DNA from 2 places in the Gordonia sp. B8661-1 genome. Region 1 is predicted to be linked to the other one. Evidence: riboswitches for the same ligand, from Rfam matches in the RefSeq annotation. Region 1 holds a riboswitch; the other holds the start of a gene.

The links. Region 1 has a riboswitch for S-adenosylmethionine ahead of AC4JJG_RS10495 (aminotransferase class V-fold PLP-dependent enzyme). Riboswitches for the same ligand answer to the same signal wherever they lie in the genome.
Region 2: linked by a shared signal. The riboswitch ahead of AC4JJG_RS00790 (bifunctional o-acetylhomoserine/o-acetylserine sulfhydrylase) and the one ahead of AC4JJG_RS10495 (aminotransferase class V-fold PLP-dependent enzyme) in region 1 are both predicted to bind S-adenosylmethionine.

Annotation. Positions count from the first base shown of each region.
Region 1 covers NZ_JCAHRL010000004.1:87,940-94,136, forward strand. Annotated here, with positions in the region: gene AC4JJG_RS10480 (rhodanese-like domain-containing protein) at 1-58, shown strand, start outside; gene AC4JJG_RS10485 (O-succinylhomoserine sulfhydrylase) at 55-1,254, shown strand; gene AC4JJG_RS10490 (isochorismate synthase) at 1,346-2,461, opposite strand; SAM riboswitch class IV at 2,553-2,665, shown strand; gene AC4JJG_RS10495 (aminotransferase class V-fold PLP-dependent enzyme) at 2,682-4,016, shown strand; gene AC4JJG_RS10500 (hypothetical protein) at 4,030-4,515, shown strand; gene AC4JJG_RS10505 (lipase family protein) at 4,826-6,187, shown strand.
Region 2 covers NZ_JCAHRL010000001.1:164,236-170,432, forward strand. Annotated here, with positions in the region: gene AC4JJG_RS00770 (ABC transporter ATP-binding protein) at 1-592, shown strand, start outside; gene AC4JJG_RS00775 (ABC transporter permease) at 589-1,368, shown strand; gene AC4JJG_RS00780 (TetR/AcrR family transcriptional regulator) at 1,388-1,996, shown strand; gene AC4JJG_RS00785 (NADP-dependent isocitrate dehydrogenase) at 2,067-3,284, opposite strand; SAM riboswitch class IV at 3,709-3,828, shown strand; gene AC4JJG_RS00790 (bifunctional o-acetylhomoserine/o-acetylserine sulfhydrylase) at 3,893-5,209, shown strand; gene metX (homoserine O-acetyltransferase MetX) at 5,243-6,197, shown strand, end outside.

The sequences.
Region 1 (6,197 bases):
CGACCACCGTGGGTCGGCCGGCTGGCGGGCCCTGGATCTGCCGTGGAGGCAATCGTGAGCAAGCAACTCCCCGAAGGGGTTTCGGCGGACACCCTGGCGGTGCGCGCCGGTCTGGATCGCTCCGGTTTCTTCGAGACCTCCGAGGCGCTCTACCTCACCAGTGGGTACGTGTACGACTCCGCGGCCGCCGCGGAACGTGCCTTCACCGGCGAGGACGAGCGCTTCGTCTACTCCCGCTATGGCAACCCGACGGTCGCGGTGTTCCAGGAGCGTCTGCGCCAACTCGACGGTGCCGAGGCATGTTTCGGGACCGCCAGCGGCATGGCGGCGGTCTTCGTCGCGCTCGGCGCACTCCTGAAGGCGGGCGACCGTCTCGTGGCGGCACGCAGCTTGTTCGGCTCCTGCTTCGTGGTGTGCAACGAGATCCTGCCGCGCTGGGGAGTCGAGACCGTGTTCGTCGACGGCGAGGACCTCGATCAGTGGGAGGCCGCGCTGGCCGAGCCCACCGACGCGGTGTTCTTCGAGACCCCGTCCAACCCCATGCAGACCCTCGTGGATGTCGCCCGGGTGTCCGAGATGGCCCACGCCGCGGGCGCAAAGGTGGTGCTGGACAACGTCTTCGCCACCCCGCTGCTGCAGCGCGGTATGGATCTGGGCGCCGATGTCATCGTGTATTCGGGCACCAAGCACATCGACGGTCAGGGCCGCGTGATGGGCGGTGCGGTCCTGGGTTCCAAGGAGTACATCGACGGCCCGGTGCAGACCCTGATGCGGCACACCGGTCCCGCACTGAGCCCGTTCAACGCCTGGACGTTGGTCAAGGGATTGGAGACGATGCGGCTACGTGTCGATGCGTCGACCGCCTCGGCATTGCGCATCGCCGAGTTCCTGGAGGCCGATCCGCGCGTGAAGTGGGTGAAATATCCCTTCCTGCAATCACATCCGCAGTACGAGCTCGCCAAGTCGCAGATGTCCGGTGGTGGCACCGTGGTGACCTTCGAGCTCGCCGATCGCGGCAGCGTGACCGGCAAGGCGCGGGCCTTCGAGGTGCTCGACGGGCTGCAGATCGTCGACATCTCGAATAACCTCGGCGACTCGAAATCCCTCATCACCCATCCGGCGACGACCACCCACCGTGCCATGGGGCCGGACGGTCGGGCCGCGATCGGGTTGAGCGACAGCGTGGTTCGATTGTCGGTGGGTCTCGAGGGCATCGACGACCTGCTGGCCGATCTGGATCGTGCCCTGGGCTGAGCTGCGGAAAACGTCGCGCTCAGCCCCCTTCGAGGGCATAGTGCCCCCGGATCACGCTGAGGACGATGTTTTCCGCAGCCTCGGGACGTGATCAGCCGGGTAGCCCGGCGATGCCGAGTGCGTTGAGCACCGTGCGCAGCTTCGCCGTGGTCTCGTCGTACTCGGCCTGCGGATCGGACTGCGCGACGATTCCGCCGCCCGCCCAGGTGCGCAGGGTGCGCCGGTCGTCGGCGATATGCAGGCAGCGGATGGTGACCATCCACTCGCCGTCGCCCTCGGCATCGGCCCAGCCGACGGCCCCGCCGTACAGTCCGCGCGGGCCCTCGATGGCATCGATGAGCGAGGCGGCCCGCGCGCTGGGAGTGCCGCAGACCGCGGGCGTGGGCGAGAGCCGGAGGGCGAGGTCGAGTGCGGTCGTCCCGGGGTCGCGCAGGATGCCCCGGATCGGGGTCGCCAGATGCCAGATCTCGCCGGTGGCACGGACATCCGGGGTGGCCGGTGCACTCAGCTCGTCACACAGCGGGGTCAGCTGTTCCCGCAGGTAGTCGACGACGAAGGCGTGTTCGAGCCGATCCTTGGTGGACTCCGACAGCCGTCGCGCCGCTGCCGCATCGGCCGTCGGATCGGCATGGCGCGGTGCGGAACCGGCGTACGGCAGGCAGGTGACCTCGCGGCCGCGCTTGCGCAACAACGCTTCCGGGCTCGCACCGACGAGCCACCCGGTATCCGGACCGCCCGCTGCTCCGACGTCGACCGCGAAGGCGTTGTGCTCGGCGTTGCCGCCGGCCAGCGCGCCCAGCAGATCGTCGACGTCGACGACCGGGTCGACGGTGAACTCGACAGCCCGGGCGAGGACGATCTTGTCCACCTCGCCGGCCGCTATGTGTTGCAGAGCCTGCGTCACGCGGGCGCGGTGGGTGGCCTCGTCGGGCGAGAGCGACATCGAGGTGATGCTGTGCGCCGCAGCCGGTCTCGCCGGCAACGGATCGACACCCGCGGACAGCCGTTCGGGGGCGACGAGGGCCGAGGGGGTGCGGATGTCGAAGGCCAGCGCCCCGGTGATCGCCGGGACGTCGCGGGAGCGCAGCGTGGTGGCGGCGTCGGCGGCGTCGGTGAATCGTCCGGTCACTCCGTGCCCACGGACCGTGCCGTGCGGACGCGACAGTACGAACACATCGGGGTGGACGGTGTGTCCGGTGTCGGGCATGTCCTCACGCTACCGGCGGACGCCGGCGGGGGTTTAACCCACGGTGCGCGCAAATTGACAGTCCCGGAGCCGGTGACGCACTCTGGGTGCAGGTCATGAGTGCCAGTGACAAGCCCCGGCTCGCTGGTCGGCAACCCTCCTTCGCGGTGGGGTGCTCCGGGTGACGACCTGGCCGTGGTCAACCGATCGCGGCAAGCGCGAGTTCCAGGAGATATCTGTCATGACTGCTGTGCTGTCATCCCCGTTCCGGACCTGCACCACCGGCATCGCCGACACCGTTCATCCGCTGCCGCCCGTGGCGGGTTTCCGGCCGACGATCAGCCCGTTGGCACAGGTCGTCGGTGCCGAGGAATGCGTGCCCGTCGACGGCGGGCGTGAGGTCAGGTACGCCAATCTCGATTACGCGGCGAGCGCGCCGGCGCTGTGTGAGGTGACCGAGGCGGTTAGCGAGGCCCTTGCCCAGTACGCGAGCGTGCATCGCGGTGCGGGGCACCTCTCACAGGTCACCACACGCCGGTACGAGGCGGCGCGGGACACCGTGCGGAGCTTTGTGCGGGCGCGCGCCGATGACGCCGTGGTCTTCACCCGCGGCACCACCGACGCCATCAATCTGGCCGCCCACGCGACCGTCGGTGACGTCGTGGTCCTCGACATCGAACATCACGCCAATCTGCTGCCGTGGTGCGCTCCCGACGCCGAGGGCAATCGACGCGCGCGGATCGTCGCGGCGCGGGACACCATCGAGGACACCCTGATCGCCCTGGAGGAGGAGCTCGCGTCGGCGCCCGCCGCCCTGCTGGCGATCACCGCGGCGTCGAACGTCACCGGCGAAGTGCTCCCGATCCGGCGGCTGACGTCGATCGCCCATCGCCACGGTGCGCGCATCCTCGTTGACGCCGCGCAGCTCGTCGCGCACCGGCCGGTGTCGATGGTCAGCCACGGCATCGACTATCTGGTGTTCTCCGGGCACAAGCTGTACGCACCGTTCGGTGCCGGCGTGCTGATCGGGCGAGCCGACTGGCTCGATGCCGCCGAGCCCTACCTGGCAGGCGGGGGTGCGAGCGCGTCGGTGGATCTGGCCGACGATGCGTCGGTCACCTGGCATTCCGGCGCCGCACGGCATGAGGCCGGCTCACCGAACGTGTTGGGCGCCATCTCGATCGCCGCGGCCTGCGAGGCGATCACGGCCATCGGATTCGAACGGATCGGTCTGCACGAGGAAGAACTTCGCGCACGTGCCGACGCGGGTCTGTCCGGCATCGCCGGGCTCAGCCGACTGCGGATCTTCGCCGATTCCTCCGACCGGGTCGGGATCGCAGGCTTTGACGTCGACGGTCACACCCCCCGCGCCGTCGCCGAATACCTCAGCGCCCACGCGGGTATCGGCGTCCGGGACGGCAAGTTCTGTGCGCATCCGATTCTCGACCGGCTCGGTTACGCCGGGGGAGCGGTGCGTGCCAGCTTCGGCCTCGGCACCGGCTCCGACGACATCGATCGGCTCATCGACGCCCTGACCACACTGACCACCTCCGGACGACCGGACCGCCACCAGTAGGAGATCTGCCATCATGACCGTCACCCTGGCCCCCGACCTCGCGTCCGTCCAGCACGCCACCGTCAGCATCGGACGACCCGCTCTGCGTGTCGCGGTCGCGGGAGACAATGTGGCTCTTGACTTTTCGACCGTGGTGCGGCGAGATACGTTGCGCGAGGCCCGGCGTGCCCGTTCGCTGCTGCGCGCGGGCTCGCACGATCCGGCGAATTTCGTTGTCGCACTGGAGATCGAAGCGGCCATCGCACCGCACGCGGCCTCCGCGCGCGCCTCGGTCGACGCCGAGTCGAATGCCGGGCAGCGCGACGGGGCCGGCCTCGCCGAAGCGACGTCCGCGACGATCCGCTACGTCGGTACGCCGCGTGGTCTGGCCTCCCTGATCCGGGATGTCTACGCCGCCGAGGTGGCTGACGCCGTGATCGTGGTGCCCATCGACGGATCGGCGACCGCGGGTCGCGTGCGCGAAGAGGTGCTCCCCCTTCTCGGCTCGCTCGACCGGTAGGTTCGCGCGACGATCCGTCCTCCCGTTCCGGGATGTGGAGCCCGCCGCAGAGACGAGTTATGTGTTTTGTCTCACTGTAATCAGCCTGTTACCGTTTGTTTACCGAGCAAAACTATCGCTGACCTGCGTAGATGCCGAATTTCGGAACCTGTATGCGTTCATTGACATGTGTCATTTCGTACACATAGGCTGCTCTCAGCTTCAGAGGCAGTGAGCTACGGGCGGGGGGCCGGCGCGAGAAGATTCTCGGTGAGTTCTTTCATGCAGCTGCATCGAAGTCGGGTGCGAACCATGGAAGGACTGCGCTGCAATGGGAATCAAACGTGGATTCGTTGTGCTCGTCGCGGCGTGCGTGGCTGCGGTATCGGGGCCGACTGCCGTCGCCCTGGCCGATGACACTCCTCCGACATATCGCGGGAGCGTGCCGCTCGACGTGCCGAAGTCGTCCGAGGTGTTCAGCGGATTTGCGCTCGGCACCTTCCGGGACGGCCGGAATGCCACCCCGAAGGAGAACTTCGACGGCCTGACCGCCACCGACCCGTTCTACGCGGAACCGAAGCTGCCTGCCGGCGTCAAGCCCGGAACGCTGCTGAAGGCCAAGCGCTTCGACGTGCTGTTCACCGGTTTCAAGCCCGGGAACATCGACGCCTGGAAGATCATGTACGTCACGCAGGACGTGCGCGGCCGCAACATGATCTCCACCGGCGTGGTCATGCTGCCGCGCGACGGCCGTGACAACAGCACACGCAGACTTGTTGCGTACCAGGAAGCCAACGACTCGGTCGGGCCGAAGTGCCACCCGTCCTCCCAGTGGAGCGGCGGAGCATATGGCGACGCGTCGGCCTGGTCGGCGATCGGTCCGCTCGCCCTGATGTGGAATCGCGGTCTGGGCGTGGTGATCTCCGATGTCGGCAACGACGCGGATCCGCGTCCGCACGGGGTCTTCGCCGGACGTTTCGCCGCGAAGGCTCTGCTGGACGGGATTCGCTCCGCCTATCAGGTGCGCGAGGCCGAGCTGAATCCGCGGAATCCGGTGGGCATGTTCGGGGTCGCCGGCGGTGGTGTCGGTGCGGGATTCGCCGCCGAGATGCACGAGAAGTACGCGCCGGAACTCAACATCAAGGCGACGATGCTGGAGGCGCTCGCCGCCGACCAGAAGAACTTCATCAAATTCGCTGACGGACAGCTGGGTTCGGGGTTCGTCATGGCGACCCTGCTCGGCCTGGAGGCCCAGTATCCGGAGATGCGGATGAACGCTCACCTCAACCCGGCAGGCCGGGTGCTCGCCGACTACTTCCGGGCGAGCTGTCAGACCTATGCCTACTTCAGTACGCCGTTCCTGCCGATGCGGGCGATGTTCACCAGGGGGATACCGCCCGCGGATATGCCCGAGTTCCAGCATGTCTACCGCGCCAACACGATCGGCCTCGGAGACCGTCCGCGGTCGAAGGTCCTGGTCACCTCCTGCGCGTCGGACGACTCCTTCATGGTGGTGACCCCGGCGTCGGACTCGAAGAAGCTGGTGAGCCGGTGGGCGAAGATGGGCACTGATGCGCAGTATTACGGATTGCAATGTGGCATAGACACATTCGTCACCGATCTCTACAAGTGGGGTACCGAGCTCTTCGGTATGCACACGGTGGATTGGCTTGCGACCGAACTCGGTTCATGAGAGGGAAAAG
Region 2 (6,197 bases), on a different contig from region 1:
CTGCGGCAAGACCACGCTGATGCGATCGATCGTCGGCACCCAGAGCAATGTCGAGGGCCGCATCGAGGTATTGGGACATCCGGCCGGTTCACCCGCACTCCGCCGGGAGATCGGATACGTCACCCAGTCGGCGTCGATCTACAGCGACCTCAGCGTGCGCCGGAACGTCCGCTACTTCGCCGACCTGTTCGACGCCCGCGACGAGGTCGAGCAGGCCATCGACACCGTCGGGCTCACCGAATACGCCGATCGCCCCGCCGACGAACTCTCCGGCGGCCAGGTCAATCGGGTGTCCATCGCCTGCGCTCTGGTGACGCGGCCACGACTGCTGATCCTCGACGAGCCCACGGTGGGGCTCGATCCGGTGCTGCGCGCCGATCTCTGGTCCCGCTTCCGCACGCTCGCGGATTCCGGTGTCACACTGCTGATCTCGAGCCACGTGATGGATGAGGCCGATCACTGCGACACCCTGGTCCTGATGCGCGACGGCCGGCTCGTCGACGAACTCACGCCGAATGACCTTCGCGAGCGCACCGGCCGCGACAACCTCGAGGACGCCTTCCTCGAGCTGATCACCGGAGGCACCCGATGAGCACCACGTCCGCCGCTCCCCTGCACCCGCGGATTCTGGGCGCCACCTGCGTTCGGGTGCTGCGGCAGCTCCGGTCCGACCCACGCACCGTCGTCATGGTCCTGACCATCCCGATCCTCCTGCTGACGCTGCTGTACTTCATGTTCTCCGAACAACCGGCGCGACCCGACGGCACCTCGACATTCGACTCGGTCGGCGTCGCCATGCTCGGCATCCTCCCCTTCGCCACCATGTTCCTCATCACGTCGATCGCCATGCTCCGCGAACGACGGTCCGGCACGCTCGAACGCCTGCTCACCACCCCGATCAGCAAATTCGATCTGCTCGGTGGTTATGGACTCGCCTTCTCGGCGGTCGCGATGGTCCAGGCCGTCCTGGCGTCAGGGGTCGCATTCTGGTTGCTGGACATGATGATCCGGGGGTCTGTCGGCTGGGTGATGCTCTTCGCCATGGTGAACGCCATGCTCGGCGTCGGCCTCGGACTGCTGTGCAGCGCCTTCGCGAACACCGAGTTCCAGGCGGTCCAGTTCATGCCGATCATCGTGATCCCGCAGCTGTTCCTGTGCGGACTGTTCGTTCCGCGAAATCAGTTGCCCGACTGGATGGATGGACTGTCGCGCGTCATGCCGCTGACCTACGCCGTGCAGGGACTGCAGGAGGTGGCCACGCACGAGGGCGTCACCGGCCTGATGTGGCGGGACCTGGCCGTCGTCGTCGCCTGCACGGTCGCGGCCATCGCACTGGCCGCTGCTACGCTGCGACGACGAACCGCGTGAGGAGGAAGGACGGCGCACCATGGCCGCGACACGCCGCAGCGGTCGCCGCCCGGGAGGCGGCGACACCCGTGCGGAGATACTCAACTCGGCCCGGGAACTCTTCGCGCGCAACGGCTTCGAGACGACCACGATCCGCGCCGTGGCCGCGGCCGCGGGCGTCGACGCCGCTCTCGTCCATCACTACTTCGGTACCAAGCGCGAACTGCTGCTGGCCGCGATCGCCATCCCCGTCGATCCGGACGAGGTCCTGACCCCGGTACTGGCGGAGACCTCCGACGACGCCCTCGGCACCGCACTCGCCCGCGCGGTGTTCACCGTCTGGGACGGCGACGCACGAACCGCGGGCGTCGCGCTGATCAAGGCGAACATCACCGCGCCCGAGCCCGAACTCCTGCGGTCGTTCCTCGCCGAATTCATCCTGCGGGCCATCGGTGGCCGCGTCGACTCACCGGCCGGCAGCGCACACCTGCGCGCGAGCCTGGTCGCGAGTCAGATCTTCGGGGTACTCAGCATGCGGCACATCCTGCGTCTCGATCCCATCGCCTCGATGACCGTCGACGAACTCGTCGCACACGTGGGACCGGTACTGCAGCACTACCTCACCGGCGACCTGCCCGACACCTACTGAGCACCAACGCAGTCCGCCCGCCGTGACGGGTCACGGCGGGCGGACTGGCGAGCTGTTGATCAGCCGGCGGTCACTTCAGTGCGGCCTGCAGGTTCTCGTCGAGGGTGCCGAGGAATTCCTCGGTGGTCTGGTACGGCTGGTCGCCGCCGACGAGGAGCGCCAGGTCCTTGGTCATCTTGCCGCTCTCCACGGTGTTGATGACGACGTCCTCGAGCTTCTGCGCGAATTCCCGGACCTCGGGGGTGTTGTCGAGCTTGCCGCGATGATCGAGGCCACGGGTCCACGCGAAGATCGACGCGATCGGGTTGGTCGACGTCGGCTTGCCCTGCTGGTGCTGGCGGTAGTGGCGGGTCACCGTGCCGTGCGCGGCCTCGGCCTCGCAGGTCTTGCCGTCCGGGGTGAGCAGCACGGAGGTCATCAGACCCAGCGAGCCGTAGCCCTGGGCGACCGTGTCGGACTGCACGTCACCGTCGTAGTTCTTGCACGCCCACACGTAACCGCCCTCCCACTTCAGCGAGGAGGCCACCATGTCGTCGATCAGGCGGTGCTCGTAATGCAGTCCGGCAGCATCGAATTCGGCCTTGAACTCACGATCGAAGACGTCCTGGAAGATGTCCTTGAACGCACCGTCGTAGGCCTTGAGGATGGTGTTCTTGGTGGACAGGTACACAGGGTAGTTGCGCTGCAGACCGTAGTTGAAGGATGCGCGCGCGAAGTCCTCGATGGACTTGTTGAAGTTGTACATACCCATCACGACGCCGCCCTCGTCCGGGATCTGCACGATCTCGTGTTCGATGGGCTCGGAGCCGTCGGCCGGGGTGTAGGTGATGGTGACGGTGCCCGCGGCGGGCACCTTGAAGTCGGTGGCGCGGTACTGGTCGCCGAAGGCGTGACGGCCGATGACGACCGGCTTGGTCCAGCCCGGCACCAGACGCGGGACATTGGAGATGATGATCGGCGAACGGAAGATGGTGCCGCCGAGGATGTTGCGGATGGTGCCGTTGGGCGACCGCCACATCTTCTTCAGGCCGAACTCCTCGACGCGCGCCTCGTCGGGCGTGATGGTCGCACACTTGACGCCGACGCCGTGCTTCTGGATGGCGTGGGCCGCATCGACCGTGACCTGGTCGTCGGTCTGATCGCGGTATTCGATCCCGAGGTCGTAGTAGTCCAGATTGACGTCGAGATACGGGTGAATCAGCTTGTCTTTGATGAACTGCCAGATGATTCGGGTCATCTCGTCGCCATCGAGCTCTACGACTGTTCCTTCGACCTTGATCTTGCCCATGTGGCTTTGCGTCCTCCTCGGCACGACGATCTCGCAGCCCCTGATGCTTGTGGCCGGGCTGCATTTCTCAACCTAGTACGGCAGTGGATCAGTGCGCTCGTCACGGTGTAAAAAGAACGCGCGTACTGTTAGAGACAAGCATACTCGGTGGGCGTGACCCGATGCGCACCGACGGCACAAGTGTGAAACTCGTCCCGTCGGCGCTGGCCCCTACTTTGCCCGGCCGAGGCGGCAGATGCGATCGTGCGATTCCACCGTCCCTCACGAGACACGCGAACGCTTCGGCGCCCAGGCGCGACGAATGCACGGAGATCATGGGGACATGTGACCGTTTTCCCGCCTCACCAGCGAGCCGAGATAGTTGCGCCCGGTCAGATCGAGACGGTTCCGGCGCGCGGCCACGCATGCTATATCCTTGACGCCAGGTCATGAGTATCAGCGCGAAGCCCCGGCTTGCTGATCGGCAACCCTCCAACCGCGGTGGGGTGCTCCGGGTGATGACCGGGTTGAGGAACGCAGCAGCGTTTCCCGGCAAGCGCGGGTCCGAAGGTCGGACCCCACCAGGGTCTTCATGAACCCTGCCGACCGTAGAAAGTGATCAGACCGTCATGTCCGACGACACCACCGATCCCACTGCCAACTGGAGCTTCGAGACCAAGCAGGTCCACGCGGGACAGACCGCCGATCCGGCGACCAACGCCCGTGCGCTGCCCGTCTACCAGACCACCTCGTACGTCTTCAACGACACGCAGCACGCCGCCAACCTGTTCGGCCTCGCCGAGCCGGGCAACATCTACACGCGGATCATGAATCCCACGCAGGACGCCGTCGAGCAGCGGATCGCCGCTCTCGAGGGTGGCGTCGCGGCACTTCTGGTCGCCTCCGGCCAGGCAGCCGAGACCTACGCGATCCTCAACATCGTGGAGAACGGAGGCCATGTCGTCTCCAGCCCGCGTCTCTACGGCGGCACGTTCAACCTGTTCCACTACACGCTGCCCAAGCTCGGCATCGAGGTCAGCTTCGTCGAGAACCCCGACGACCCCGAGTCGTGGCAGGCCGCCATCCAGGACAACACCCGCGCACTGTTCGGCGAGACGATCTCCAACCCCAACAACGAGATCCTCGACGTCCCGGCCATCGCCGAGGTCGCCCACCGCAACGGACTGCCGCTGATCGTGGACAACACGGTCGCCACGCCGTACCTGATCAACCCGCTCGCGCTGGGCGCCGACATCGTCGTGCACTCGGCGACGAAGTACATCGGCGGCCACGGCACCGCCATCGGCGGCGTGATCGTCGACGGCGGCACCTTCGACTGGCGCGGCCAGCGGGACGGCAAAGACCTGTTCCCCGGCTTCACCACCCCGGACCCGAGCTACCACGGCGCGGTCTTCGCCGACCTCGGCGCTCCGGCCTTCGCACTCAAGGCCCGCGTCCAGTGGCTGCGCGACACCGGCGCCGCGATCTCGCCGTTCAACGCCTTCCTGCTCGCACAGGGCCTGGAGACGTTGAGCCTGCGCATCGAACGGCATGTCGCCAACGCGCAGAAGGTCGCCGCCTACCTCGAGGGCCACGATCAGGTCGAATCCGTTTCCTACGCCGGTCTCGAATCGTCGCCGTGGTACGAACTCGGCCAGAAGCTGGCACCGAAGGGCCAGGGCGCGATCATCGGCTTCGAGATCGCGGGCGGCGTGGACGCGGGCAAGAAGTTCGTCGACGCGCTGGAACTGCACAGCCACGTCGCCAACATCGGTGATGTGCGTTCGCTGGTGATCCACCCGGCCTCCACCACACACAGCCAGCTGACGCCCGAGGAGCAGCTGGCCGCCGGCGTCACGCCGGGGCTGGTACGCCTGGCCGTCGGCATCGAAGGTATCGATGACATCCTGGCCGACCTGGACAAGGGGTTCGCGGCCGCCAAGTGAGCGCCCGAATCATGACGCAGAGTGGGTGAAAACGTGTCAGTGAGCATCGATCCGCAGTTGCAGACCTCCGGTCGGCCCGATTGGGAAACCATGCCCGACGGGGCGATGGCGGAGGCCCGGATCGGATCGGTCCCACTGGACAACGGCGGACGGATCGACGACGTCACCCTGGCGTTCCAGCGCTGGGGGACGTTGTCGCCCACCCGCGACAACGTGATCCTCACCCTGCATGCACTCACCGGCGACTCCCATGTGACCGGCCCCGCCGACGACGTCAATCCCACCCCCGGCTGGTGGGACGGCCTCATCGGACCGGGATGCGCGATCGACACCGACGAATGGTGCGTCATCTCCGCCAACGTGCTGGGCGGCTGTCGCGGTTCCACCGGGCCGTCGTCGCTGGATTCCACGGGGCGACACTGGGGTTCACGATTCCCGACCATCACCGTGCTCGATCAGGTGCGTGCCGAACGCGCCCTGATCGACACTCTCGGGATCACCGGGCTCGGCTCGGTCGTCGGCGGTTCGATGGGCGGGGCCCGTGCACTCGAGTGGTCCATCGAATATCCGGAACTCGTGCGCAGCGCGCTGGTCCTGGCCGTCGGAGCACGCGCGACGGCCGACCAGATCGGTACGCAGACCACGCAGATCGCCGCCATCACCGCCGACCCCGATTGGCAGGGCGGCGACTATCACGGCACCGGCCGACGGCCCACCGCGGGCATGGGCGTGGCGCGACGCATCGCCCACCTCACCTATCGCGGCGAGGTGGAACTCGACGACCGCTTCGCCAACCTGCCGCAGAAGGACGAGCACCCCATCGACGGCGGCCACTACGCCGTGGACAGCTACCTGCAGCATCAGGCGGACAAGCTGATCAGCCGCTTCGATCCGGGTAGCTACGTGGTGCTCAGCGACGTGCTCAACAACCACGACGTCGGCCGCGATCGCGGTGGCGTGGCCGCGGCACTCGGCGGCTGCCGGGTAC